One region of the Exiguobacterium sp. E4787 genome, then DNA from elsewhere that is predicted to be linked to it. Evidence: riboswitches for the same ligand, from Rfam matches in the RefSeq annotation. Region 1 holds a riboswitch; each other region holds the start of a gene.
The links. A riboswitch is a leader RNA that binds a small molecule or an ion and turns the genes downstream of it on or off. The one in region 1 is predicted to bind thiamine pyrophosphate.
Positions count from the first base shown of each region.

Region 2: it holds a riboswitch for thiamine pyrophosphate, as region 1 does, so the genes downstream of both, thiW (energy coupling factor transporter S component ThiW) here and KNP80_RS00120 (YkoF family thiamine/hydroxymethylpyrimidine-binding protein) in region 1, are expected to answer to the same signal.
Region 3: it holds a riboswitch for thiamine pyrophosphate, as region 1 does, so the genes downstream of both, tenA (thiaminase II) here and KNP80_RS00120 (YkoF family thiamine/hydroxymethylpyrimidine-binding protein) in region 1, are expected to answer to the same signal.
Region 4: it holds a riboswitch for thiamine pyrophosphate, as region 1 does, so the genes downstream of both, thiT (energy-coupled thiamine transporter ThiT) here and KNP80_RS00120 (YkoF family thiamine/hydroxymethylpyrimidine-binding protein) in region 1, are expected to answer to the same signal.

Region 1 is NZ_JACSLY010000001.1:15,916-23,218, forward strand. Features, by position in the region: gene KNP80_RS00090 (CPBP family intramembrane glutamic endopeptidase) at 1-623, opposite strand, end outside; gene KNP80_RS00095 (lytic transglycosylase domain-containing protein) at 702-1,394, shown strand; gene KNP80_RS00100 (DUF1643 domain-containing protein) at 1,429-2,016, shown strand; gene KNP80_RS00105 (energy-coupling factor transporter transmembrane component T family protein) at 2,032-2,766, opposite strand; gene KNP80_RS00110 (ABC transporter ATP-binding protein) at 2,766-4,094, opposite strand; gene KNP80_RS00115 (ECF transporter S component) at 4,087-4,662, opposite strand; gene KNP80_RS00120 (YkoF family thiamine/hydroxymethylpyrimidine-binding protein) at 4,655-5,248, opposite strand; TPP riboswitch at 5,331-5,431, opposite strand; gene KNP80_RS00125 (GTP-binding protein) at 5,493-6,686, opposite strand; gene KNP80_RS00130 (hypothetical protein) at 6,790-7,053, opposite strand; gene KNP80_RS00135 (SMP-30/gluconolactonase/LRE family protein) at 7,066-7,303, opposite strand, start outside.
Region 2 is NZ_JACSLY010000003.1:179,387-186,689, forward strand. Features, by position in the region: gene KNP80_RS05850 (AAA family ATPase) at 1-573, opposite strand, end outside; gene KNP80_RS05855 (hypothetical protein) at 672-1,367, shown strand; gene KNP80_RS05860 (hypothetical protein) at 1,460-2,206, shown strand; gene KNP80_RS05865 (aminoglycoside phosphotransferase family protein) at 2,208-3,176, opposite strand; gene KNP80_RS05870 (hypothetical protein) at 3,219-3,539, shown strand; TPP riboswitch at 3,564-3,662, shown strand; gene thiW (energy coupling factor transporter S component ThiW) at 3,727-4,215, shown strand; gene KNP80_RS05880 (hypothetical protein) at 4,279-4,545, shown strand; gene KNP80_RS05885 (GNAT family N-acetyltransferase) at 4,540-5,019, opposite strand; gene KNP80_RS05890 (YcxB family protein) at 5,001-5,501, opposite strand; gene KNP80_RS05895 (VOC family protein) at 5,595-5,993, shown strand; gene KNP80_RS05900 (LTA synthase family protein) at 6,103-7,303, shown strand, end outside.
Region 3 is NZ_JACSLY010000003.1:136,079-143,381, forward strand. Features, by position in the region: gene KNP80_RS05570 (GGDEF domain-containing protein) at 1-310, opposite strand, end outside; partial or broken gene KNP80_RS05575 (RNA-guided endonuclease TnpB family protein) at 372-821, shown strand; gene KNP80_RS05580 (SDR family oxidoreductase) at 893-1,528, opposite strand; gene thiE (thiamine phosphate synthase) at 1,552-2,190, opposite strand; gene thiD (bifunctional hydroxymethylpyrimidine kinase/phosphomethylpyrimidine kinase) at 2,162-3,001, opposite strand; gene thiM (hydroxyethylthiazole kinase) at 2,998-3,786, opposite strand; gene tenA (thiaminase II) at 3,783-4,457, opposite strand; TPP riboswitch at 4,539-4,643, opposite strand; gene pelG (exopolysaccharide Pel transporter PelG) at 4,705-6,153, opposite strand; gene pelF (GT4 family glycosyltransferase PelF) at 6,134-7,303, opposite strand, start outside.
Region 4 is NZ_JACSLY010000002.1:245,042-252,344, forward strand. Features, by position in the region: gene KNP80_RS03765 (DAK2 domain-containing protein) at 1-1,249, opposite strand, end outside; gene KNP80_RS03770 (Asp23/Gls24 family envelope stress response protein) at 1,272-1,634, opposite strand; gene rpmB (50S ribosomal protein L28) at 1,888-2,076, shown strand; gene KNP80_RS03780 (thiamine diphosphokinase) at 2,135-2,722, opposite strand; gene thiT (energy-coupled thiamine transporter ThiT) at 2,722-3,294, opposite strand; TPP riboswitch at 3,371-3,471, opposite strand; gene rpe (ribulose-phosphate 3-epimerase) at 3,491-4,147, opposite strand; gene rsgA (ribosome small subunit-dependent GTPase A) at 4,149-5,033, opposite strand; gene pknB (Stk1 family PASTA domain-containing Ser/Thr kinase) at 5,078-7,021, opposite strand; gene KNP80_RS03805 (Stp1/IreP family PP2C-type Ser/Thr phosphatase) at 7,027-7,303, opposite strand, start outside.

The DNA.
Region 1 (7,303 bases):
CAGAGGATACCCATCGCCACATATAAATAACCGAGCCCCCACCCGACGAGACCGGTCACGAGGATGCCTCGGACACCTTGATAAGCGTGGGCCAACCCGAATAACGCTCCGCCGATCAAGGCGAGCATCAGGGGCGAGACGTCCACCCACAATGTGACCGTATAGAGCAGCACGCCACGGAAGATGAACTCTTCGGTCACTCCGGCCGTCCAAGACACGGCGCCCCACGCTCTCGCCTCCTGAATCGTCTGAGGCAACAGCAACCGTTCAATCTCGAGCTCATAATATGGCCGTAACCGGCGCCGCAAACCTGGGGACGTTTTCACGAGCAGATAGAACGCAATCAATGCCGAGATGAGGACACTCGTCAAAAAGAAGAACTGCCAGGCGCGCAAATCCCCTTCAGCCGGGGCGAAGCCAAGCCCGACTGCTTCAGGCGGGACCTGGAACAAAAAGACGAGGGCGAGCAACAGCAAGCAGAGTCCCCACGCCGATTTGATGGTCTGATCGTACACGCGGCTTCGCCCGAGCGTTTCAATCATCGGTTTCATCAACCGGGCGTTGAACAACTGGACAATCAATAAGTACACGAGAATGATGGTAAAGACGGCCTGTTCGAGCATGAATATCCACTCCTGTCCTTCCTGTTAGCTATATGCTACACTATTCGGGTATTGTCTAGAAAGCTAGGAGGCGGAATCTTGAAACGATTGATTTTGCGACTGACCGGTCTCTTGCTTGTGATCGTGCTGTGCCTCGGCGCAATCGGCTGGTTTGGTCAACATGATAAAGTGAACAACGCCCTTTACCGGGCCTATTACGGGGATCATGGCATCCCCGCCGTCCATCGTGACGTTTATGAGGATGCGGCGGCGACCTATGACGTCGATTGGCGACTCCTCGCCGCGGTCCATCGCGTCGAGACGATTTTCTCCCATAGCTCATCGATGCGTTCATCGGTCGGGGCGATTGGTCCGTTCCAATTCATGCCGCGGACGTGGCTCGGTTGGCAGTACGACACCAACGACCAAAAAGGAGATGTCCCCGAGGATGAAGTCGATTTGACAGACCTCGCCCTTATCGAACAGTATGGCGGTCTCGGACGGGACGGCAACAACGACGGTCAGGCCGACCCGCACAGTCTCGTCGATTCGGCCCATACGGCCGCATATTATTTGAGTGAGCACGGTGGGACGACGGCAGACTCGACGGATTCGATTCGGAACGCCATCTTCGAGTACAACCGAAGTGAGCAGTATGTCAACGATGTGATGTCGTTTTATGAGTCATATCAAACTGACGTGTCTTATTTACCAGATGACAAGGCGTCGGCGACGCAACAAGTCGCCCGCTATACGATTCGCTATTTGGAATGGTTCGCCGGCTGGGTCTGACCTGGCACTATTTGAGCAAAAGTGAGGAAACATTATGAACACCCATATCGAGGAAGTGACGATTCGCGTCAAGTCGGTCTTCAATGAGGACAAGACGAAACGATATATGCGAACGTACGAATTCACCGATGTCGTCGACGGCGTCATCTGTGCCGTCATTATCTACTCGCCCCGGATGAGCGATGCCTTCTTGTCCGGCACGACCACGCAGCGGGCGTATATGCTCATGCGTAACCATCTCGATCAACCAATTCGTGAGATGCGCGTTATCAGTCTCGTCCCGACGCTTGCCATCAATGACAATCTGCCTTACGTCGAGTCTCAGCTTGACGAGGTCAACTTTCATTACGTGGAGGAAACGCTCGACGAGGTTGAGGCGACCGGCGGGATGATCATCGTCGGCTGGGGCTCTCCAGGACGCTTGATGCACCATGCGACTCCGTATAAGACGCTGTTCGCCGACCATGAGGCTCATATGTTCTGTATCGGTACGACGTCCAAAGGCGAGCCGCAACAGATTCGTATGGCCAACGAGAACACTGTGCTCGAGGCGTTCAATAACGAATCGGTCAAACCGAAGTTTAGAATCGTGAAAGAAACGAAACAAGACGACTCCGAGTGAGTCGTCTTGTTTCGTTTATATGCCAATCCATACGCTCACTCCGAACAATACAATCAAGAGCGACGCCAACAGAAAGTCGTACCGAGTGATGGCGACGACTTCATACGTCGCTCGTGGTTCGCCCGTGAACCCGCGTGCCTCCATCGAGAACGCGATGCGTTCCGCTTGTCGGATCGATCCTGCCAGAAGCGGGATGATTAAATTCGGAACGTGCCGAATGTGATCGAGTCGCGTCTCTAAACGAACGCCTCGCAAAGCATGCGTTTCATACAGCTGCATCAGTTCATGCTTCAAAATCGGAAAGAAACGAAAGCCGACGAAGACACTGTAAGCGATTTTAGGCGACAACTTCCCTTGTTGCATCAAGCTGTAGACGAACCGTTTGGGGTCCGTCGTCAGTGTGAATAGGAGTGATAACGCGGTGAATGCTAATACCCGTAAGGAGAGCGTCGATGCTAGCATCACATTTTCGACGGTCACGTCGTTGCCGAACAGCGTGAACATGACCTCCCCGCCCGCCTCTTTTCCAAAGACGAGCGTCGTCCACAATGTCCCGAGCGCGGTGAATAAAAACGGAATCATGAACAGCCCCCAGCGTTTCCAGTTCACGTTAGAAAAGAGAATTTGAAGTATAAGCGTTCCGATGAATACAGCAAGCGGCGTCCATGGATTGTACATAAAGGCGAGACCGAACATGAGCAACGTGACGGTCAGAAATTTAATCGTCGGGTTCATCTCATGAAACGTCATCACGATTCCTCCAGCAATAAACCGTGAGCTTGTAGAAGCTCTGTCTCATTCCAGAGCGATGCATCATATGGCCCACTCAAGTAACCTTCACGCATCAAGTAATATGTGTTCGCGATTCTGGCGAAACTAAGGTCGTGCGTCACAAACAGAACCGTCTGGCCGGCGCGGGTTCGTTCAACCATCAATTCATAAAGCGCACGAAGCGATATCTCATCCTGTCCAGCAGTTGGTTCATCGAACGCGATGAGCCGTTTATTCGAGAGCATCATCACCCCGATGGCGAGCCTTCGTTTTTGACCGTGACTAAGCGAGAGTGGATGGTCGTTACGAAACGGTCCAAGCCCGAGCCGGTTCATGATGTCCTCAATCGGACGATTATGGCCATATGCGAGTTCACGTGTCACATCACTCGTGATAAACAGACGAGCCGGAGATTGTGGGACGAGTCCGACTTCTTGATGTTCGCGGGCAAGGCTCTTGAGCCAAGTCGATTTGCCACTGCCGTTTCGACCAAGTACGGCAATGAGATCACCCTCGGCGACGGTCAGCTCGCTCGCTGCTAGTTTGAATGTTATTCGTTTCAATTGCGGTACGTGAAATAAAACAGTATTTCCTTGTGTCACCTTAACCGGAGAGAACGTATAATCCGGGCGGGCAACGAACGGTCCGTCATAGTTGATGCGTCCGTTCACGAGCTCCACTTCTCTATCGAAGAACCCGCCCCATAGGAAGGGTCGATGTTCGATGACGACAACGTTTACCGTCTGTGCGACGTTGTCGAGCCACTGAACGAAACGGGTTGAGGTTTCGGGATCAAGGTGCGCTAGCGGCTCATCGAGTAGTAGCCATTCCGGCTTCCCGATCAAAGCACAGGCGACAGCGATTTGTTGCTTTTCACCACCTGACAGGTCATGAATGACTCGGTCACGATAATCGGTCAACTGCAATTCCGCTAAAATCGTGGCCACACGCGCCATCATCTCGTCCCTCGCCACGGCAAAATTTTCAAGTGTGAAAATCAATTCCTCCTCGACCGTCTGCATGACGAATTGACTGTCAGGATCTTGAAACACCGTTCCAACACGACGATTCACCTCACCAGCTGTATACGTGTCGTAAGAGCGGTCAAACAAATGTAATTTGCCTGTCACGATGCCATCGCAGTTATCCGGGTACAGACGATTCATCAAAGAGAACAATGTCGATTTCCCCGATCCGCTCGCCCCTGTGATGAGCGTCCTCCCAGCCGTTAATTGAAGCGTGATGTCTGTCAATACTTCGCGCTGTTTGTCCGGATAGCGGAACGCCAGCTGTTCTGCCTCAACCATGTACTCGTCCCTTACGCGCGAGGGCATACCCTTCGAGCGCACCCGTACGAAGCAACAAGTCGCTCAAAATCTTACCTCCCAGACCGGCAATGAGCATTCCGCTTGTCGCACGTAACGCGAACATCGTCGCTACGTATGTCGGACTGAGGGCAACGAGTCCACCCATGACATACGTATACGCGAAACTCGTCGCAGCTGCACCAAATCCGGCCAGCATGAGCACCCAAAGGTCATATCGCTTGTAGCCCGTGACCGCAAACGCCGCTTCAGCACCAAGTCCTTGAATGATCCCGACTAAAATAATACGAGGTCCAATCGCGTTACCAATCATCATCTCAATCGTCGCCGCAAGCACTTCTGACAAAAATGCTGCGCCAGGTCGGCGGATGATATAAGCCGCAATAATCGAGACGATGAACCAAATCCCAAAAATCCATTCGTACGCGATTGGTCCAATCAAGCCTGCCCATAGATTCCCGACATGGACGAACGCCAAATAGACGACAGCGAATACGACCGATAAAATGGCCAACAAGACGATTTCTTTTAACTTCCACGACTTAAGCATGCTGCTGTCCCTCGTGTGACGGGCTGTTCACGCTGAACGTGACCGTCATGACGACATGGCTCGTCTTCGCACGGACGCGGTCGAACGTCGCCTCGTAAAATGAAAACACCGGTTCGATGTCGCCGTGAATACCCGAGGCATAATGCATCGAGTCATTGAAAACGCCACGCTCTTTCGCAAACGCAATTTCTTCGTAGATGATGTCCATATACTTCGGGTCCCCGAGCGGATAGAGTGCAAATTGTGAAGATACGTACTGCGAGCCCGCCGTGCCATTCCCCGGCTCAGTCGTCACGTCGAGCAGATTGTCTCCTGCCGTGTCGCCTGGGCAGCCGACCGAGAACGTCCCGCTCATCGACACATGTTCTCCTGTCTTCGTCGCATGTGACAGGACGGCTTTGGCCACATCGAACACATGCTCACTTCGTCCACGGATGACCGTCGAGACGTCGTCGGTATGTCGCCAGACGTTTTGCAAGTTCGTCTCCTTCAATGCCCCTTTGATGACACTCACAAAATCAGACGTCATTGGGCTCAGCGTAAAGCGGAATCCGACGATCGGACTCCTTTCACATTGATTGTTCATGTTCTATTCCCCCTTAATTGTATGTACACAAAAAAGCCGCATCCATGAGAATGCGGCCACTCGTCCAATTTACAAATCCATTAGAAAAAGTGCCACACTTCCTCACGCCGGTATTACCCGGATCGAGTCATAAGGGATTGGAGCCATGCTCACATCTCAGCCGAAGCACCCCTAGTGTAGTCCAATGTATGCGGTTGTCTATGCAACGAAAAGTATAGACGACCACTCCGGATTTGTAAACGGTTTATGTGAAAGTCACGATACCGTTCCCCGGAAGCGTATCTTGCAACGTCGTCCAATCGAGGGTCATCTCCTCGTCTGTCAACAGACACGCGTCGAGTCCGGCCTCGATGACCGAACGCTCCATCCGCTGCCCAATCAAGACGAGCTCCGTCTGACGGTCCCCGTACGGCTCGACGTAATCGGCGGCGAGCTCGGGTTCTGCTGCGAACATAAGACGACGCTCTTCCTTCGGCAGCGTCGCGAGCCAACGTCCTGCGTGTTCAAGCGTCGAGGCGTACCCCGCTTGCGAGAACAGGCAGGCGAGGTCGTTTCGAGAAGCAATCCATAAGAACCCTTTGGCGCGGACGACTTGTTCCGGGAACGCCTCGATCCACGCATGAAGCCGCTCCGGGTGGAACGGACGGCGTCGACGATAGACGAACGAGCTGATGCCGTACTCTTCTGTCTCCGGCGTATGTACTTCCGCCTCAAGCTCGTGAATCCAGCCGGCGGCATGCATCGCCTGCTCGAAATTGAACAGATTGACGTCTAACAGCTCGGTCAATTCTACGTTCGCAAGGACCGACGTCAACAGTTTGGCGGTAGGATTGAGCGCCTTTAACAGCCCGGCCATCTCGTCGACTTCCGTCTCTGTCACGCGGTCCGCCTTGTTCAAGACGATGATGTCCGCGAACTCGATTTGATCGACGAGCAGATCGACGACTTCACGGACGTCCGTCTCATCGATGGCCTGCTTGCGTTCATGGAGTGACTCGCCCGAGTTAAAATCTTTCAAGAATCGATATGCATCGACGACGGTCACCATCGCATCGATATAGACGCGGCTCGTTAAATCGATCCCGAGGGCGTCATCGGCGTATGTAAACGTTTGAGCGACCGGAATCGGTTCTGAGATGCCGGATGATTCGATGATAATCCCGTCGAGTTCACGGTCGTTCGTGATGTCCTGTACCGCTTCGAGCAGGTCCTCACGAAGCGTGCAACAAATGCAGCCGTTCGATAGCTCGACCAATTTTTCGTCCGTCCGCGAGAAACCGCCCTGCTCAATCAATCGTTCGTCGATGTTCAACTCGCTCATGTCGTTGACGATGACCGCATATTTCTTACCTGACCGATTGTTCAACAGATGATTCATCAACGTCGTCTTGCCGCTCCCTAAATAACCGGACAGCACCGTGATTGGAATTCGTTTCATATATCCCCACTCCTAAATCGTAATCATTACTTTTTAGATAATGACGGGTCACCATTGTCTTGTCAAGAAAAAAACACGCCCGTTCCCAGACGTGTTCCTTTCCCTATTCTTCCAACGCCTTGCGTTCCGCCTCGGAGCGGGGATACGTGTTCGCCTGCCACTCGGCCCGATAAATCGAATCGAGCTGCGTCAGACCGACCTCATCCTCATCCTTATCGGCATCGACACTCGGGGCCTCATCCCAGCGCGGATTCAAATACGTGTGGTCGTCTTCCCGGTTCGCATCCAATAGTTTTTGGATCCCGACCCGGGCCACTGCCGCGAGTGCCAAACCGATGCCTGCACGAACGAGCAATCGCTTCACCATTTCTTTACCTCCTTATCGTCCAAACCGATAGAGCGGCATCCCTTTCACGTCTGTATCGATTTTAAAGACCGACCCTGCGTCCGGATGGGCTTTGAGCGCCTCGTCATCCATCCCTTCACGAGCCGTCGTGATGGCGAGTTGGTTCAAGTTGTCGCCGACAAAACAGCACGACGTGACGTTCGGGGCCGGCACGAGCACCTCGAGCACTTTTTCACCCGTCTCCGGGTTCCAGCGCGAGACGCGGCCGCCG
Region 2 (7,303 bases), on a different contig from region 1:
CTCGATGTGTTTGCGGGTCTCGGTCAACACTTGCAACAACAGTTCTCGCTCTTCGGCGGCTTCCGGATAGCCGACCGGAATCGAGATGAGGAATCGGTCGAGCTGCGCGTCTGGGAGCGGGAACGTCCCGGCCGATTCAATCGGGTTCTGCGTCGCGATGACGAAGAACGGTTTCGGCATCGGATAAGTCTTCCCGCCGATTGAGACTTGTCGTTCTTCCATCGCTTCAAGCAGCGCGGACTGGGTGCGCGGGACGGCCCGGTTGATTTCATCAATCAGGACGATGTTCGCGAAAATCGGACCTTGCCGATGGTCAAAGCCTTGCGTCTGCATGTTGAAGTAGTCGGTCCCGATGACGTCGGACGGGAGCAAGTCGGCTGTGAATTGGATGCGCGAGAATGATCCATCAAAACTGCCGGCAATCGCTTTGGCGAGCAACGTCTTCCCCGTGCCCGGAACGTCCTCAAGCAAGATGTGCCCTTCGGCGAGAAGGGCCGTGCAGCAGAGCCGGACGACCTCATCTTTTCCTAAATACACTTCATTCAACTGTTTAATGACTGCTTCGATTCCCATGTCGTTCCCCTCCGTTAGTATATGTCTTATTCGAAGTTTACCTGTTTATGGTAATATAGACAATAAATAGTCTGAACATTCTGGTAAGGAGGTAGAACATGAAGTGGTCGTCTCGATTTATCGGGTTCTTGATTGTGACAGCTTGTCTCGTTGTGATGTTTGTCTTTGTCAGCAAGGAGACGTTCAGTTGGTTTCAAACGATTAACACCTCATCTCCAGTTAGCGTGACCGAGATGGGCAGAGAAGAAGATGAGAATCCTCCACCAAAAGATGGTATTGATTTAGGTTCGACCGATGAGCCTGGAAAAGCTGGAGAACGGCAAGAGAAGCAAGACATGCTCAAATTCAAATTTGGTAGCGGGAATGGTGATGCCCCCGGCGGACTCGGCACATTGTTCGCCTTCCTCGCCGCCATCGGGTTGACCGTCTATGGCGTGCATCGATGGCTGCGTCGTCGACGGTGGGAAAGATTCACGTTCTCGTCTAGGCCGGATGCTCCGGTGCCACTGTCCCTCAACGCGGACGCCTCGATCGAGGCACAGACGTTCCCGCTGCTCACGAATATCGAACTGAGAGATTGGCTCATCACGTTCAACGCCTCACTCGCCCCTGAGCTAAAGCTTCAGACGAATGAGACGCTCATCGACTGGTTCGAGCGCATCGAACTGACGGACATCGACGCCTCGCTCTATCATCTGATTCGCTATGGGGCCGCATCCGAGCATGACATCCCGGTCGAGCAGCAACAAAGGTTTCACGAGGCACTCGACCGCTACTTACAGCGACACCCCTGAACGAGAAAGTACCCAGGTTCTCACAAAGACGTAAACGTGCTACGCTCATTGATAATAGGGAAAAAATGTAACTTTCTTAGGAGGTTTGATTAATGAAACGCCTAGGCTTGCTCGGATTCAGTGTGTTCTTGCTTACCGGATGCACGGATCCAGTCGAGAAACCAATCGTCCCGGCTGATACAAACGAGCCATCGTCCGAAGAAATCACCACATGGACGCGCGAAGACTTCAAGGACGTGTTCGACCAATACGAAAAAGTCCCGCCGCTCTTGAAGGCCCTCGAGAACGATGGAATCACCCCGTTCCGCGAGACGTTCGAGCACGTCGTCATCGCCGGCGACGGCATCCATCATACATACGCCGATATCCATCCGTTCAAACTCGACGACGGCACTTATGCCACCATCTATGAGAGTGAAAATGGAGACATCGCCAACGGTCCCGAGTCGGTCGCGCCGCTGTTTTGGCAAGAAGCGTCGTTCCTTCAATTCGTCGAAGAGATTGAGAAACGAAAATACGGAACGAGTGCCCCGCCGACGGACGTCGTCTTGACACAAGACGAGTTCCAGGCGCTCTATAACCACCACGCCTATACGTCCGCGCTCATCGTCGAGCTCGACGAATGGGGCGTACAAGTGGCGCGCGACCCGCTCGAAGATGTCATCATCGCTGGGAACGGGGTCAAGGAAGTGAAGGCCGATTTAATCGTCTTTGAAGTCGAGGGCGGTTACGCCATCGTCTACGACCAAGACGGTGAGATCTTCAAAGGGCCGGAGTCGATTGCCCCGCTGTTTTGGAACGAGACGGATTACGAAACCTTACTTCAGAAGCATGAATGACTTATCGGACGCGTCGTTTCAAGTCCCGGTACTCGAGTAACAAGTTGAGCCATTGCGCCGGCTTATCGCTCGACGCTGCCGCATTGTGCCGATATTTTGTCACGTACAGGTACCACGACAAGGCCCGGTAGACGCAACCGAGCTCCTCGGCAATCAACAGATGGCGCCAAAGCACGTCGTCGGATGCGACGCCGCTCCACGCTTCTAAGTAAACCGCGCGCATCGTTTGAATCTGTTCATACCAGGCGACCTCGTCCTCTTCCGGCAATACGTCGTACAGCGCGTTCCAATACACACGCACGCTGAAAAACGGATGCGTGACGGTCGCGTCGCCCCAGTCGAGGATACACAAATCGTTCGTCCGTTCCCGCCAGAAGATATTACCGCCGTGCAAATCACCGTGCTCGAGGCTCATCGGCATCCCGGTCGCGAGCTCGTCACACATGGCAATCAGTTCGTCTTCAAGCACAAGTATGGCCTCGGCTTGGTATGGCTCGAGCCCGGCACAGAGCTCAGGCAGATACGTTTGAATTTCATCCTTCAACTTGGCCGGTCGCCGGTCCGGGATGCCGTAAGACAAGTAGGTCTCGATCTGGTCGATCTCCTGTCGCTGCAGCTGTGCGTATTGACGCAACGCCGCTTCGTATCGACTCACGTCAGGTCGTTCACGTAGCGCCTCTCCGCCGATGTCTCGCATGAGCAACCAGTTCCGGGCTGAATCGATGGCGATGACGTCAGGCACGACATCAGGATGCCGCTCGGCCAGAAACGCCGACAATCCGGCCTCGCCGCGGCTGATATCGGTCACCGCTTTGGCGTAGTAACGTTCCTCATCGAGCGCGCCAACAAGAAAGTACGTCAAATCGGTATCTTTGATCACGTGCCACCTCGCATTCGGCACGTTTGCCTCAATCCATCGTTCGAACCGTTCACGAAACGATCGGTCACGCCATGGGATTGCCTGTCTCATCCTGTTCACCCTTTCTTTCATCATCTCCTAGGAGGAAACGATATGGACGTTGTATATTACTCATACCCGGTCGATGCCATCTTGTATATGTACTTAGGGGCGACGGCCGTCGTCAGTCTCATCATCGGGCTGCTCGTTTGGCGTCTGTTCAAGCGCCGAGATTTCGGCTTTTGGACAACGCTCGTTCTCAGCTTTGTCGGGCTGTCGCTCTCGCTCGTCTGGTTTCAAAACGCGTCCGTCGCCGTGTTCATGGGGACACTCCCCTGGCTGATCAATCTCGTCTTCTCCCTTTTGTTGTACGGCCTGTTCGTCGGCATCATCTATGTCACGTTCCGACCACGAAAGCTCGACCGCGTCAAATGACGGTATGCTATACTCATGTTAATAAACGACCACTAGGGGAGCCTTCGGGCTGAGACGGCATGCGCCGGACCCTTCGAACCTGATCTGGCTCATACCAGCGTAGGGAAGTGGTGTGGGATTCGTCTGTCTTTCCACGCCACTTTTCCACTTGGAGAAGTGGCGTTTTCATTTTGAAAGGAGACTATCTATGCGTATTCAACAACTCACTTGGATGGCGATGCTCATCGCCATCGCCGTCATCGGTTCCCTGTTCATCTCGATTCCGACCGGTGTCGCCCGTGCCTATCCGATTCAACATATGGTGAACGTCATCGCCGCCGTCACCGTCGGGCCGATCGGGGCCGTTCTCGTTGCGTTCGTGACCGGAATCGTCCGTGTCATGACCGGTACCGGGTCGCTCTTGGCCTTTCCCGGAGGTATGATTGGGGCGCTTTTGGCCGGGGTCTTCTATATGAAGACGAACCGCGTAGCCTTCGCCGCATTTGGTGAAGTCATCGGGACCGGCCTCATCGCTTCGCTCGTCGCCGTCCCGTACGCCAAGGTGTTGATGGGGACCGAGTTCGGGGCGCTGTTCTTCTTCCCAGCCTTCCTTGCCTCGAGTGTGACTGGGGCCGTGCTCGGCTGGATCGTCTTGGCTCGGGTCAAGCAATTGCGACCGCTCACGGCGAAGCGATAAATACTTCCCTCCCACCGATAGTAAATGGTAAAATCAGGATATCAGATATTAGGAGGTCATTTCTTGAATCGATTGACGCTATTATTGGCGGCCACCGCTTGCCTGTTCATGTCCGGTCTCTTGTACACGCTCGAACGCATCGCCACGTTCACCCGCTGGAATGCTCAGATTGCGACGGGCACGTTTTCCAGCGAGCCGATGTTCGTCGATGTGTTGCTTCAAAACGTGTTCATCTCGATTTTCGGAGTGGCCGCGATCGTTCTCTTTTTCAAAGCGGGCAGTGCTGTCCAAAATACATCGTCCACAAAAGCAGGGACGGCCGACTTATGACGGCTGTCCCTGTTTGACGTGATACACCCAAATCTCTTCCCCGTTTGCCTCATCAATCAAGCCGCTGTCGACAAATCCACCCTTCGCATAAAATCGTTTCGCCGGTTCGTTCGTCGGATGGAGACTGAGGATGAGGTCATCCACATCGAATCGCTCTTGAATCCACACGAGTGCCAACTGTAAAAAGCGTGACCCGATTCCTTTCCCTTGCTCTGTCACATCGATCATAAATCGATCGAGCCAGATGTAACGCTCCACCTTGTTCTCGGCCCCAATCATTATGAAGCCGACGGGATGATCATCGCGACAAAGTGCATAGCACTGCCACGCATATTTGACATCGGTTTCCATCTCGCGGAGCGATTCGGCGTTTGTTTCGATAAAGCGAGCTTGGTCAGAAGCGACGGTCAAGGCGACTACGGCATCCCGATTCGTGTCATCGACGAGTTGAATCGTCAGCGTATCGGCAGCCATCGGCGCACCTCTTCCATGTCCAGTCCGCGCTTCGGCAAGATATAGGCGCTGACCGAGGAGTTGTATAGATACACATAATCGTCCTCCTCGACGACTTCCTTGATTCCTGCCCATGACACACGCGCCTCGCCGAATTCGTTTAAATCGCGCAGACCGTTTTCCTCCAAATCCATCGTATGCAAGCCAAGCATACCTTCGTTGCTGCGTTCGTCGATGAGACGCCGCGTCTGCTTCCGGACGTGCCGTTCAAAGTATTTCGGATAATATAGGAACCACAGAACGCTCGCGATTCCGTATATCCCGTACAGCCACCAGTCCGTCTCTTGGAGCCACGTCGCCAGCACGAAAGCAGCGCCTAAAAAGATAAGTGGTCCGATGATTCGCTGCAGGAGAATCATTCGCTTTCCGGTCTTCGAACGTTTAATATGGCTCAAGTTGAACCGGATATAGTCGTCTTCCGTCAATTCGTATTGGATTTTCATCATCATTCCCTCCTCGGTGTCCTATACGTCTCACGTGAAGAAAAGTTCCGTTCAGAACGTTGATTGGATAAACTAAAAGAAAGGAGTGACATCATGAAACAAATCCACCATCTCTGCATCCAAACGCCCGACTATGAGGCGTCCAAACGATTTTATGAGGCGCTCGGCTTCGAGCTCGTCCAAGAGTCACCCGACTTCCATACGCGCGCGTTCAATAGCTGGCTCAAACTTGGCGATTTCTATATCGAGCTTCAAACGGCAAAAGTCGACGAGACGTTGTCTCCTTATTCAAAGCACGTGGCCGGCCCGGTCCACTTCGCGCTTTATGTCGATGACCTCGAAGCGGAAGTGACACGGCTAGAATCACTTGGCGTGACGTTCCTACCAAAGCACGGCGGGAACATCTACTTCGTCGTTGACGGTCATTTGAGTAAATTAAAAGCCCCGGAAGGCACGATTATCGAGCTCCGGGACACGTTTGTCATCAAGTGAGGCGCTGCCTCGCTTTTTTATTGGATTCGCACACCCTCATGTTTTTCGCCGTCTTCGAACAGGTACAAGACAGAGAACACACTTTGTCCGTAACGTTTGGAGGCCTTTCATGAAATATCTCGATTATTGGAGTTACTTATCGCTCTCCCTCGCCAAGCTGTTCCTATTCAGTCTATTGACGGCGAGCGCGTTCGACCTGCGCTTTTTGTTCATCAATCTAGCGACCATCTTGATGATGACGAGTTGGGCGCTACTCATAAAACAACAGACGCGCCGCTGGATTTTGTTCGCGTCGCTGTTTCTGCACAGCACGCTCCTCATCTCGGACGTCTGGTACTACCGCTATTTCGGTAACTTGCTGTCGGCCGCCCTACTGTCTGATATCGGCCAGATGGGAGACGTCGGGGGCGGCTTTCTGACACTGATTCAAGCGCCCGACTTCATCTTGTTCACGGACTTGCTCGTCTACGCGGCTGTCCTCCTCTATATGAAGCGACACCCCATCACGGAACCGAAACGTCTCGGTCGCCGTTTGGCGGTCGCCGGTTTTCTTGTCGGCTTCATCGTCTTTACCGTCCCGACCGTCGTTCATTACGCCGAAACAGATCACCGGAAAAGCTCGATTTCGAACATGCGCGAGTATTATCAGCTCGGCTTTTGGGGCTATCACGGCCTCGATGCATTCCGCGGCATTCAGGACGCCCTTCATCTCGGTGACGACCTGACAGAACGGGAGCGCAGCCAAATCGAAGCGTTGGCGACCGAACCAGTTGACGCCACAGTCGATACGAACGTCATCGTCGTCCAACTCGAGTCGTTCCAAGCGTCCGTAATCGGCCAGACGGTCAACGGGCAAGAACTGACGCCGAATCTGAATGCGCTCCGCGATGAAATGCTGTATTTCCCGAATTTTTATCATCAGACGCACGAGGGTCGGACGTCTGATGCGGAATTCACCGTCAACGCTTCGCTCTATCCTGTCAAATCAGGTTCGGTGTACACGCAGTATGCGACGAACACGTTTGACGCCTTGCCTGAGCAGTTAAGACGAGCCGGCTATGATACGGCCGCGATGCATGCGTTCGACAAGGAGTTTTGGAATCGTGCCAACTTCTATGAGCAAATTGGCTACAACCACTTCTTCCACCAAGACGATTATCCGGCCGATCCGGTCATCGGTATGGCCGTCGGCGACAAGGAGTTCCTGACGACATCGGTCGACCACTTGGACACGTTGGACGAGCCGTTCTATTCCTTCATGGTCGCGTTGACGAGCCATACGCCGTATGAGATTCCGGACGAGGAGAAAC
Region 3 (7,303 bases), on a different contig from region 1:
CATACGGATATATCCATTTCGGCAGTTTCGCCCCGACTCCCGTCACTTTGACGATAAAGTGGACGGAACAGACGAAAATCAAAATGCCGGCATTGCCGAACCAGTACGTGACGAAGGCCGGGCTCGCGTCAATCGGCGACAGGTGCCGACCGAACTCGGCCAAGAACAGCATCGCGTAGCCGAATACGAATAGGCTGAGCAGTCGATGTTCGACTTGGCGCGGATTGCGGAGCAAGACATCTAGGGCCAGGTGGCTCAATAAGAATGCCGGCAATAAATACACGGCCATATAGAGAAATAATGTGGTCACGGATAGACCCCTTTCTTCAAACAAATCCATCTCTTACTTTCTCTATCGGTCGAAACGAATCCTTTCTCGAGTGTACGGACACATCCATACAAAAAGCGAGCGGAACCAAAGTCCACTCGCTGTCTTCATCTCGTTTATCAAAAATAGGATCGTCAAAAACCACGACGTCATCGGCATCGAGACCCTGCAGGTGAAACACATGCAGCAGGACCGCAAGCTCGGCAAAGCGATCTCCGATGTCAGTTGGTCGGAGTTCTTCCGCATGCTCGCATACAAGGCGGACTGGTACGGCAAAACCGTCGTCAAGGTCGGCAAGACGTTCGCCTCGAGCCAGCTCTGTTCGAGTTGCGGCCATCGACACAAAGACGTGAAGCATCTCGGTCTGCGCATATGGACATGCCCGGGTTGCGGGACGCACCACGACCGCGATGTGAACGCAGGACTGAACCTCAAACGAGAGGCCGAGCGCATCTTGGCCTCCACAACCGTCGGGACGACGGGGATAGCCTGATCAGGTTCCGGTCGTTCGACCGGATCACCCAGGAATCCTCCACCTCCAAGTGAAGCGTAGGTGGGGGTAGTTCAAAATGTGTCTTCGATTGCCGTATCGCCTGTGACGAGATCAATCGTTTGATTGTGGGCCGCGTCATGTCCGATGACGTGTGCCAAGAAGGCCGCTACGTCTGCGCGTGGGATTTCCCCCGTCTTGACGTCGCCCGTCTTCACTTTGCCCGTGCCGGCGTCGTCCGTGAGGGCGCCCGGACGAACGATCGTATACGTCAGTCCGCTCTCCTCGAGCAAACGATCGGCATGATGTTTCGCGACATAGTATGGTTTCATCTCTTCCGGCCATGCCGAACGATCTTCCGCCTTCAAGGCGCTGACCATGACGAACTGTTTTACATTCCCGTTCGCCTGAGCCGCCTCGACACTTTTCGCCGCGCCGTCAAGGTCGATTAACAGCGTCTTGTCGGCTCCGGTACTACCGCCTGAACCAGCCGCAAAGACGACCACGTCCATCCCAGACATCGCCTGTTCAAGTGACGACACGTCACCTTCGAGGTCGCCTAAAACGGCTTGATAGCCTTTCGATGTAAAGTCGTCGAGTTGCTCTTGTTTCCGCACCATCGCCGTGACTTGATGCTTCCCTTCCTCGTGCAATCGTTCGACGAGCTGTTTTCCAATCTGTCCATTCGCGCCTATTACAAATACGTTCATCTGTCTTCCTCCTCAAGTTGAATTCAGAGACAAGCGAAACGCCGTGTGGCCATGGCCACATCCGGTGCAGAAGCGATAGCCGAGATGACGGCGACGCCGTCCGCCCCGTCGTTCCGAATCATTGAAACGTGTTCCGGTAAAATGCCGCCAATCCCCACGATTGGCAGCTCTCGATACAAGGCTCGAACTTGGCGGATGAGCACCGTCCCGTTCACTGCCCCGGCGTCTTCTTTCGAATTCGTCGGGTGGACCGGACCGATGCCCACATAATCCGCATGCTCGATGGCCGCCGCTACTTCTTCGAGCGTGTGCACCGAGACACCAAGCCATTTGTCCGGGCCGATTCGCTCACGAACGCGTGCGGCCTCGGCATCATCCTGTCCGATATGCACGCCGTCGGCATCGATGCGCTCTGCTAGGTCGACGTCATCATTGATGATGAACGGAACATCGTATGAGCGGCAGAGTGTTTGCAACGCTCTCGCCATCGCTTCTTTTTTATCCCCATACAGTGCATGTTTACCTTTTTCGCGAAATTGAAAACATGTCACGCCACATTGAAGTGCCGTTTCCACCGTCTGGAGCATGTCTTCCGCGTTTGCGGTTCCGCAAATAAAATAAAGCCGCAACTGCTCAGCGATGGTTCGTTGTGATGGATTCAAGCGTCACACCTGCCTCTCCATGTGTCGCATACGCCCAGTGATTCGTCGGTCCATGTCCGGCACCGATATCGAGTCCATGCGTGATCGCGCTTTGGATGAACCGCTTGGCTGTAACCGTCGCCTCGAGGATGGAATGCCCTTTGGCCAGTTCCGCCGTGAGTGCTGCCGAAAACGTACAACCGGTTCCGTGTGTGTCACTCGTCTGGATGCGCGGGGCCGACAAGAGGAACGTCTCTGACGCCGTCATGACCAAATCGTCCGCAGTTGCGCCATCGAGATGTCCGCCTTTTAAGATGACAGCACGGACACCATACGCTAACATCTGCTCTGCTGCTTTAATCCGGTCTTCAAACGTCCGAATCGTCATGCCCGTCAACACTTCCGCTTCCGGCACGTTCGGCGTGACGACGGTCGTGAGCGGCAAGAGGGATGTCTTGAGCGCCTGGACCGCCGAATCCTGAAGTAGCGAGGCCCCGCCTTTCGCAATCATGACCGGGTCAACGACGAGCCGATTGAATGTGTGACGCCGCACCCCATCAGCGACCACCTCGATGCGCGCCGCATCGAACAACATCCCGGTCTTGCACGCCGCAATCGTAAAGTCTGAACCGATTGCATCGAGTTGTTGCGTCACGAGTTCTGGTGACACCGCCTCGACCCCATGCACCCCACGCGTGTTTTGGGCCGTGACGGCCGTCAAAACACTCGTCCCGAACACACCGAGCTCTTGGAACGTCTTCAAATCAGCTTGAATGCCAGCGCCACCGCCCGAATCTGAACCGGCAATCGTCAATACTTGAGGCCGTATCATGACACCACCTCGATGCGGTCACTCGGCAACTCGACCGCCGTCATCTTGCCTAGCTCATTCAAGAAGTGAACGGGGAAGTCACCCGGTCCGTCAGCCAAAGCGGTAGCGAGTTCGCCGCACCGGGCATAGCCGGCGAGCGCCGTCGCCGTGGCCGTAACCGCATCCCGTTCGACCGCAAGGAACGCACCGACGACCGCACTGAGTAAACAACCGGTCCCTGTCGTCCGGGCCATCGCGCCAGTACCGCCTTTAATTTCAATCGTCACGTCCCCGTCGCTGACGACATCCGTTTCTCCGGTCACGGCAACGACACAGGTGTAGCGTCGTGCCGCCTCACGCGCGATTTGATTCAAATCGTCTCGCGTTTCACCGGCGTCCACACCGCGCGCCGCCGCGTCGAGACCAATCAATGTCGCGATTTCTCCGGCATTCCCACGAATGACCGTCACGCGGACATGTTGCAGAATCGCTTTGGCGACGTCGCGCCGGAATGAGGTCGCCCCGACCCCGACCGGATCGAAGACGACTGGACGACCCGCTTGATTCGCCGCCTGCCCGGCTCGAATCATCGTACGTTCCGTCATTGCATCGAGCGTGCCGATATTAAGCACGAGCGCATCGCTCACGGATGCCATCTCGGCCACTTCTTCGACCGCAGATGCCATGACCGGGGCCGCACCGATGGCGAGCAACCCGTCCGCTGAAAAGTTGGCGACGACGATATTCGTGATGTTGTGGATGAGTGGCCGTTCGGCTCTGACTTTGTCCCATAAGTCGCGCTTCATCGTGTTACCCCCGCCGGTAAATCCCACGACTCGAGCGTCCACGCCATCTCCCAAAACGCGTGTTCATAATAACAACTCTTCAAGAACAGCTGCTGATACCGGAATCGCTCTTCCGCGGTCGCCTGTCCGGCGAGCACGTCGAGCCGTTCAATCTGTTCCTCGACGAGGTCGCGGAACCATTCCGACCCGTACGTCGCAATCCACGTCGTATAAATCGGATGATCGGGTGTCGCGTCTTTCAATCGCTCCCCGATCTCATAATAGACCCAGTAGCAAGGCAAGATTGACGCGAGCACGTCGCCGAGCGTCGGCCCAGCCTGTTGCATATGCATCGCATAGGCGTAAGCCGTCGGGGCCGGTTCGAACGTCGCCCACTCCGCCTCCGTCACGTCGAGCAACGTGAAAAACTCACGATGCAGCGCATGCTCCGCTTCAATCGTGTGAAGGGCGTGCGTCAAAAAACGGCTCGCCACTTCCATATTCGGGGCGAGCGTCGCGCCTTTCGCCTGTACTTTCGAAAACTGATTCAAATAATACGAGTCTTGCATGACGTAATGCCGAAATTTCGCCTCGTCGAGTTCACCCGTTCCGAGTTCGCGGACGAACGGGTGATCAAAACTGGCTTGAAACAAAGCATCTGCCTCTTGTCGTAGATGTGCGGTGAATGTCATGTGTTCTCCTCCTTTGTGATTAAAAAAGACGCCGCCTCCCATAACGGAAGCGGCGTCGGATTTACACAAAGTGTACGAGAACAATCGGTTCGCCCACTTCCCTACGCTAGCGTGAACTAGATCAGGTTCAAAGGGTCTGGACCTCGTCCATCTCAGCCGCGTCACGCGACTCCCCTAGTGGTAAACATTATGAAATTCGGTCGTCTACGACCACATCATATCAGTCTTTCCCTGTACTGAAAACCCTTTATCGCGAAAAGCGCCGGTTCAACAACGTTCCCATTTGCGAGAACCGCTCGGTGCCGAGCTTGCGCCGGTTCGACGCGGCGAACACGTAATAATCGACTTTGCCCATGTAATAAATCAAACGCAGGCCGGCCAAGAAGAACGTGATCGTCGTGCTGACGGCAAAGCCGACACCGTACCAATCGATGCCTCGCGGCAAGAGCAGTAACGTGAACAACGCGTTCAACGTGAAGAACGAGATGTTGACGAACAACGCCCCGCGCCGGTCCTCGAAATAGAGCAATAACAGCGTCAAGATGAGAATCATCGCATTCGCGAACGCCGCGAGCGTCGTCATCCGAAAGATTTGACCAATCTCATCCGGGACGCCGATCCAACTGACGAACGCGCCCGCCATCAGGATGGCGAACAGCGTCACGACGCCTTGGCTCCGCGCGAGTCGAATCAACTCATTTTTCAATACGGACGTCATCGTCTGTTTCGCCTTCTCGATTTGATGGAGTGCCCCGCCGTAGTTGATCAATCCATAAAACGTACGGTAGCGCTCATAAAATCGGGTCTCGACGGCGACGACGAACAACAGTTGCGTCGGGATAATCGTCAAGTACGACCAAAAGATGGCCGTATCATAATACGGGTTGAACAGGAACGAGTCCGCGATGATGACACGTCCTTCACCGAACCAGATGATGAAATTCGTGACCCAAATCCCGAGCACGTACAACACGCCGATGGCGAACAAGTCCGGATAGCGGTCGAAGTACTTGAAGTACGAGAACTCTTTCACCGCGTAACGGAGCGGGAACGTCCGGAGCATCGCGAAGAATAACCCGAACAACGTCACAATCATCCCGACCGTGAAACCGAGCAACAGCTCGAGACTCGACGGGTCGACCATGAGACGGCTGATCGCATAGACGCTCCCGACCGAGATGAGTCCACCGAGCAAGAAGCTATAGGCCACCGCTTGATAATACTTGGCGGCACTCAAGAACAAGAACATGACCCAGATGACGTTAATCGTCATAAATAAAACGAACAACGTCAGTTTGTACAGAAAATCGAGCGGCGACAATAGCCAAAAGATACTATACAGCAAGCCTGCGGCGAGAATCGTCACTTTGAGCATCCCGGTGAACACCGGAAAAATCTCATGCGCCTTTTTCTCATAAAACAAGTCCGCCACGTATCGTGTGACGACGAGCTGTTGAAAACTGAACAAGATTTGCGAGAAGATGAACGCGTACGAGACCGAGATCATGAAGAGCGTCCGTTCGGCGAGCGACAACGTCGGCATTTGGAATGCCAACCATTGAATCGTACCGACGACCAAGATGACGATCAACCACGGTCCGGACGTGACGAGACCGGAGAACGTGTACGCCTTCAGCCGGGACGAATAGTAGTCTTCTTGGAACAACTTCTGCAACTTAAACCCGATGCCCGCCATACTGTTCCCTCCTCGCTTCATAGATAGCCTTATAGCGGTCCACGACTTGTTGGAGACGATAATATTGGCGGACCCGCTCCCGTCCGTTCTTGCCGAACCGCATTCGTTCCTGCGGGTAATCCATCATCCATTCGACTTTGTCGGCGACCGCTTCCGGATGAACCGGCGGCACGATGAAACCGGCCGGACCGAACGGGTCATCCGCTCGTCCGTATAAAAGCTCGGAACAGGCGCCGACATCGGTGGCGACCCACGGAATCCCGGCGGCCATGCCTTCGAGAATCGCGAGCGGCTGCCCTTCCGAGATGCTCGTCAGGAGCAGTAAATCAAAGGTCGGCAAATACGTTTGGACGTCCACTTTCCCGGCCAGTTCGACATAATCGCTCAATCCGCTCTGTTCGATGAGCAGACGGCACTCTTCCGCATATTCTTCATCCTCATTGAGTGGACCCATGATCGTCAGTTTGAACAGACGATGCCGCTCCTGCAAAATCTTGGCGGCATAAATCATCGTCTTCAAGTCTTTGATTGGGACGAGGCGGACGATGGCACCGATTTGAAACAGGTCGTGCTCCGGACGATCGACCGTCGCCTGGATTTGTCGATCGGCAATCCCGTTGGCGATAATTTTCGTCTTCTCGCTCGGGGCGCCGATCCATTCCTGATATTCGCGATTCCGCTCGAACAAGGTGATAATCTCATCGGCCGCGTTATACGCCTCCCGGGACAAATGGTGGAAGAAACGGACCCATCTCGGTTTATACGGCGCCGGAATCCAATACGACTGTAAAATCTCTTCCTCGCGTTCACGGGAATAGATGCCATGCTCGGTCAAGATGAACGGGATCCCTTGCGTCTCTTTCATGTAGGAAGCGACTACCCCGGCATAACCCGTCGATACGGAATGGACGAGATCGACTTTCGGGAGCGGCTGATGGAGCACCCGCAAAATCGGGGTGTACATGCTTTGCCACATCCAGAAATAGTCGATGAACGAGCCGCCGTTCATCTCTTCGGCGTAGGCGGCCTTGACGTTGCGCCAAAAGAACTCGCTCGCGAAAAACGTCTCGCTCGAAGGCACTTCTTTCCCGAGTAGTCGCAGCGCTTGTCGGTTCGGGCTTCTCAACATGAGCCAGTCCGACACGTTCTG
Region 4 (7,303 bases), on a different contig from region 1:
CGACCGAGGCCGCTTGTTCAGCAGCCATGATGATGTTCGAGTTGTTCGGGAAGATGAAGACGTGATCCGCGTTGGCCGCTTCAATTGCCTTGACGATATCTTCCGTCGATGGGTTCATCGTCTGACCGCCCTCGATGACGTGGGCCGCCCCGAGTGAACGGAACAATTCACTGACACCTTCGCCCATCGCGACCGTGACGATTGCGAACGGCGCTTTCGCCTTCGGAGCCGTCGGAGCAGCCGTTTGAACGCCGTGCTGGTTGGCGCCATGCTCTTCTTCTAAGATGGTCGAGTGCTGTTGACGCATGTTCTCGATTTTGACAGCGACGAGTTCCCCGTAACGCTGTCCTTTCGTGATGACGTCACCTGGCGTCTCGACGTGAACGTGAACTTTGAGCAACTCTTCGTCTGCGACGACGAGGAGCGAGTCACCGAGTTCAGACAATTCATTGCGGAACGTGTCCTCGTTGAACGGCGCGTCCTTCAATTTCTCGTCTTGGAACCGGACCATGATTTCCGTGCAATAGCCGAATTCGATGTCTTCCGTCGACATGAATCCTTGCGCGGCGTGGGCATGATGTTCAGCTTCAATGAGCGCATCCATGACCGGTGCATGTGGTTTCTCAAGTTCTTTGCCTTCGAGGCTTGCGAGGAACCCTTCATAAATGACGAGCAAGCCTTGGCCGCCTGAATCGACGACGCCGACTTCTTTTAAGACCGGCAATAAGTCCGGTGTCCGTTCGAGTGAAGCTTTCGCTTCGACAATCACGAGTTCCATGAACTCGTTGAAGTCGCTCGTCGACTCTGAAGCACGGAGCGCTTCGTCGGCCGCTTCACGAGCAACCGTCAAAATCGTTCCTTCAACCGGTTTCATAACCGCCTTGTATGCCGTATCGACGCCACGTTTCAACGCTTCGGCGAAATCGACTGTCGACACTTCTGTCTTGCCTTCGATTGCTTTACCGAAACCACGGAACAACTGGCTCAAAATAACGCCCGAGTTCCCACGTGCCCCCATCAAGAGACCGCGTGCAAACTTCGATGAGACGTCAGCGATATTCGCCGAGTTGAGTGCGGCCACTTCTTTCGCACCCGATGTCATCGTCAAATTCATGTTCGTCCCCGTGTCGCCGTCCGGCACCGGGAAGACGTTAAGCGAATCTACATAATCCGCATTCTGGCTCAAGTTGGCTGCACCGTTCGCGACCATGTTCGCGAACACCAATCCATCTAAACGTTTTAAACCCACACCAAATCCTCCTTCGTTCTCGTCAGTCATTCGTCAGACGAACGCCTTGTACGAATATGTTTACCGACGAAACGTTTAATCCTAAAGTTTCACCGAGCGTGTATTTTACACGGCTTTGCACGTTGTATGCGACTTCCGACACTTTCGTCCCGTAGCTTACAATGATGTGCATGTCGATATGTACGTCTTCTCCATCTTGACGTACGACCACGCCTCGGGCGTAGTTTTCACGTTTCAATAGTTCTGCGATCCCGTCTTTCAATTGAGCTTGAGACGCCATTCCCACAACGCCGAAACATTCCATCGCCGCACCGCCTGCGAGTGTCGCGACCACGTCGTTCGTGATGTCAATATTGCCATATGTTGTCTTCATTTCAATTGCCATATGGAGTAGCCTCCTTTATTCGGAATGATTCCTTCACTACATTCTACAATAAGTACCTAGTTATTAAAAGAACCTGCTCCATAAACTCGGTCAATTGTAGCCGTAACCCTCATTCATTATTAAAATCCTTTCCAGTAATGTCAAGTTTTTTTCTTGTCATCCTATGATTTTCTAGTTGCATCGTGAAAAAACCCGTGCTAATATAAACGAGTGTCTATTAGGACGAACCCACATAAAAAAGGAGGGGAAACGCATGGCACGTAAATGCTACGTAACAGGTAAATCACCTAAATCAGGTAACAACCGTTCGCACGCACTCAACAAGACAAAACGCACTTGGGGTGTAAACGTACAAAAAGTTCGTATTCTCGTTGACGGTAAACCTAAACGAGTTTGGGTTTCAGCTCGCGCTCTTAAATCAGGTCTCGTTGAACGCGTATAATTTTTATACACGAACGAAATAAATCCCAGCGGCATTCGCCGATGGGATTTTTTTGTGTTCATTTTTTGACATACAGCACGAGCACCATACCTTCGTGCACGATCAAGTCCGCCGTTTCATCGTCCCATTCGTTCGAGATGGTGAGCGCCTCATGGCTGACGACATCGTGACGGTCGAGCGGATATTTGACGCCGCGGATGGTCACGTTCGCCTGCTTCCATGGGATGAGCGACAAATAGTGACCGTCTTGACGCGGGAGTTCATAGCGTCCCGACCCGACGAGTCGTACCGTCTGCCCTGCCGTGACGAGACGCATCTCCGGATACGCCTCGAGCAGACCGATATTGCTGAGCGTCATATCGAGCCGGCCGCCGAGCGCGCCGTATACGAGCATCTCAGTCGCGCCATGCCCCCGTGCCGCCTCGAGAGCGATCTCGAGGTCGGTCACATCTTTCTCAGATGGATAACGGACGGCGTCGATCGGCACTTCGCCCGTGAAGGAGTCGAAATCGCCGACGACGAGATCTGGGTTCAGCCCGTGGTTCAACAGTGTCTCGTACCCCCCATCGACGCCGATGATGTAATCGACGTCACGCGGGAGTCCCGAGATTGGTTCCGGGCTGGCCGCCACAATCAACACCCGCATTAGCGGACGTCCCGGGTCGCGAGCGTCGCGAAGCGCGGCGCCGAGACGAACAAGAGGACGAGGACGACGGCCGACACGAGGAAGGACGGGAGCATGTACGTCATGTTATAGGCGAACGAGTAGGCGACGACCGGACCTTCCGCGTATTCGGCGAAGAAGACGATCCCCGACAAGACGTGGGCGCCGTAACGAAGCAGTGAGCCGAGGAGCGCGCCGAGCACCAAATAGACGACGAGCGTCTTTTTTGCCTCATCTTTGGCGGCTCGTTTCACTTGACCCGCGAACAGTCCCGCCATACCGACGACACCGTAAGCGAACGTGTAGTCGAGCAGGAACTGGACCGGCGTGAAGATGTAGGCCCCGAACAGCAATTGCAGCGTTCCGACGAGTGCACCGGTCGCAAGTCCGCCTTTCAAGCCGTGACGATACGCCATCACGAAAATCGGCAACATCGCCAAGCTGATTGACCCGCCTTGCGGCATCCGGAACGGGATGAGCAAATCAAAAATCAAACCGAGTGCGGCGAACAATGAGATTTCAATGAGCGCCTGTAATTTTAAACGTTGTTTCATCTATTTCCCTCCTTAAATTATGAGCGAACGACAAAAAGCAGCATGACGTAAACGCCATGCTGCTATCGAGTAGCAACGTGCATTTTCGCCACATCCCTACGTCCGTGTGAACGGAACAGGTTCAAAGGGTTAGCGTATGCCTCTCAGCCACAGAATGTGACACCCCTTGCGACAATATTTGTTGTTCTATGGACGATTATACACGAGATGCGTTGCGAATGCTATCGATTGCGTCTTTATAGCTCGGCTCGTTATAGATGGCCGAGCCGGCCACGAGCACGTCAGCACCGGCATCGATACATAATTTCGCCGTCTCCGCGTTGACGCCGCCGTCAATCTCGATTTCAAAGTCGAGACGGCGCGCTTGGCGCATCTCGTTCAACGCCGCGATTTTCGGCACGACCGATTCGATGAACTTCTGACCCCCAAAGCCAGGGTTCACCGTCATGAGAAGGACCATGTCGACGTCACCGAGCACGTGTTCAATCAACGATAGCGGCGTATGCGGGTTGAGAACGACGCCACACTTGGCTCCGGCCGCCTTAATTTGTTGAAGCACGCGATGCAAATGGTTCGTCGCTTCAACGTGAACTGTGACGATATCCGCTCCCGCTTTGATGAAGTCTTCGACGAAGCGCTCCGGCTGGTCGATCATTAAATGGACGTCGAGTACCATGTCCGACTTCTTCCGTAAGCTTGCGAGTACCGGGAGACCAATCGAGATGTTCGGGACGAATTGACCGTCCATGACATCAAAATGGATATAATCCGCGCCGGCTTCTTGGACCGCCTTCACTTCTGCCTCTAGGTTGGCGAAGTCCGCCGCTAAAATTGATGGTGCAATTTTAATCATGTCAGTACCTCCGTTGTCTATCGTTTAACTCTGCCATAAACGTAACATAATTCTCGTAACGGGTGGAAGCGATTTCTCCCGCCTCGACGGCCGCTTTGACGGCACAACCCGGTTCGTTCAAATGGGCACAGCCCCGGAATTTGCAGTCGTCATGCCGTTCGACAAACTCAGGGAAGCACCAGCGCATCTCCTCGACTGCGAGTTCTTCTGGGAACTCGAGGCTCGAGAAACCAGGCGTGTCAGCGACGAGCCCGTCAGCGAGCGTGATGAGCGTGACGTGACGCGTCGTGTGCTTGCCTCGGCCGAGCGACTTCGAGATTTTCCCGGTCGCGAGTTCAAGTTCCGGCGCGACCGCGTTCAAGAGTGAACTCTTGCCGACACCGGTCTGTCCGGCGAACACGCTCGTCTTCTCCTTAAACGACCCACGAATTTGTTCGATCCCCGCCCCGTTCTCCGTCGACGTCTCGATGACCTCATAGCCGATTGACCGGTATAAAGCTGCTGCTGCTTGAATCGTTTCGAGCTCCGACTCCGTCAACAAGTCCATCTTCGTTAAGACGATAATCGGGTGGACTTGCTTCGATTCGATTAAGACGAGGAAACGGTCGAGCAGATGGAACGAGAACGCCGGTTCCTTGACCGAGAACAGCAGGAACGCTTGATCGATGTTAGCAATCGGCGGGCGGACGAGATGGTTCGACCGCTCGTCGACGGCCAAGATGTAGCCTGTGCCGTCTCCTTGGTCTTGGATGTCGACATCATCGCCGACGACCGGCGAGATGTTCCGGTTGCGGAAATTGCCGCGGGCGCGACAACGGATCTCTTGTTTCTCTTCCGTCATGACATCATAAAACCCGCCTTGTAATCGAATAATCGTACCTTTCATCCTATGACCTCCTTAGAAAAAGAGGCGACGCGCACGCCACCTCTTCATTGTGAATCTTTTGCTTGTGCGTACGTCACCGTATCCGTTCGGACGACTTCCCCGTCGACTTCGATCGTCGCGGTTCCGACTTCGTCCGGTGCAATGACGAGTGTATACGAGTAAGTCGTCGTCTCCGTTATCTTATCACGCAACACTTCGACTTCGCCACGGGCGTCTACCGTCCGAATGACGACATCGAGTGCCACAGGTTCTTCGCCTTCAGCAGGCGGATCGATTTCGACGTTGACTTCCCGTTCAATCGAGACGTCGGTCGGTTCGACCCCTTGCGACACGATGACGGTCAATTCCGTCCCCGGGTCGACGGCTGTTCCGGCCGTCGGTAACTGACGAATGATTTGGTTGGCGGGCACGCTCGTTGAATACTCGTCTCGTTTGACGATTTTCAAGCTATTCTGTTCGGCGTACGTCGTCGCCTCCTCAAACGTATACCCGGCTAAATTGGCGAGTTCGACTTTATTGCTACCGGTCGAGACGACGAGCGTCACCGTCTCTTCAGACGGGACGACCTCGTTGTCCGGAGCAATCGATTGGGAGATGACATCGCCGCTATCGACCGTCTCCGACGCCTCGGATTGAATTTCGATATCCGCAAAGTCGAGGTCTTTGAGCGTCCGCTCGGCCGCCGACTGAGACAATCCTTCGACGTCCGGCATCGCAACCGTCTCTTTCCCGGCCGACACGACAATCGTCACGGTCGTTCCGCGTTTCGGTTTCCGACCGGCTTGCGGTGTCTGCGAAATGACGTCGCCAGCGGCGATGTTATCGCTCGCCCGCTCTGTCGCTTCGACGACAAAACCGGCTGTTTCGAGTTCGGTCGTCGCTTCGTCGTTCGTCATCCCGACGACGTCTGGCACGACGGCACGGGACATCTCATCGGCGATGACATATGCCCCGATTCCGCCGCCAATCAACAAGAAGAGGAGTAGGAGCCATAGCCACCACTTCTTCTTCCGTTTCGGCTTCGGGTTCGCTGTCTCAGGTTCGCTCGGTGCGACCGGTTGTTCCGGTGTCTCTTTGACGTTCGGTTCGTCCGGGACGACCGGTGACATGACGAGCGTCTGATCGAATGCGTCCTGTTCCGTACTGAGGCGTTTCGGTTCGTTCGCACGTTCCGGGTCGAGCGCCGTCATGCAATCCTTCTTAAAGGCGGCGACCGATGTGTGACGGGCGCCCGGTGATTTCGCCAGCGCCTGCATGATGCAGTTCTCAAGCGCTTGCGGGATGTTCGGGTTCAAATCCATCGGTCGAATCGGGTCGTCTTGCAAATGTTGAAGTGCGACGGCGACTGGCGTCTCCCCGATGAACGGAACGCGTCCGGTCACGAGTTCATACAGGACGGCACCGAGTGAATAAATATCTGACTTCTCATCGGCGAACTTTCCGCGCGCCTGTTCTGGAGAAAAGTAATGGACCGAGCCGAGCACTGACATCGTATGGGTCAGCGTCGCGTTCGACATGGCCACCGCAATCCCAAAGTCAGTCACTTTGACGTTGCCGCTCTGATCAATCATCATGTTTTGCGGTTTGATGTCCCGATGAATGATTCGATTCGCATGGGCATGGTCGATGGCATCACAAATCTGTCCCATGATGCGAAGCGCCTCGTCGACAGATATGTACTCTTCTTGCAAATATTGTTTGAGCGTCATCCCATCGACGTGTTCCATGACGATGTAATAGATGTCACGCTCGTCTCCGACGTCGTAGATGGCGACGATATTCGGATGGTTCAGACTAGTCGCCGCGTGGGCTTCCCGTTCGAACCGGCGTATAAATTGTTCGTTATGCGAGAATTCAGATCGCAACACCTTGATGGCGACGGTTCGGTTTAAAATTTCATCGTGAGCCCGGTAGACATTTGCCATGCCGCCGCTGCCGATTTGCTGTTCGATCCGATAACGATCGTTGATTCGTTCTCCACTTCGCATCGGATTCATCCTCTCTTTCTATCTGTGAACTGGACGAGGGCAACGGTGATGTTGTCACTCCCACCCAAACGGTTGGCTTGATCGATTAATTGATCCGCCTTGACGTCCGCCGAGACGGGACGTTTCAAGACTTGCTTGATCTCCTCATCAGTCAAATGAGTTGTCAAGCCGTCCGTACAGATTAAAATCGTGTCAAACTCGGGTTCGGCAAACACTTGCAGATCAGGTTCGACATGCTCATTCGAGCCGATTGAACGGGTGATAATGTTACGTTTCGGATGG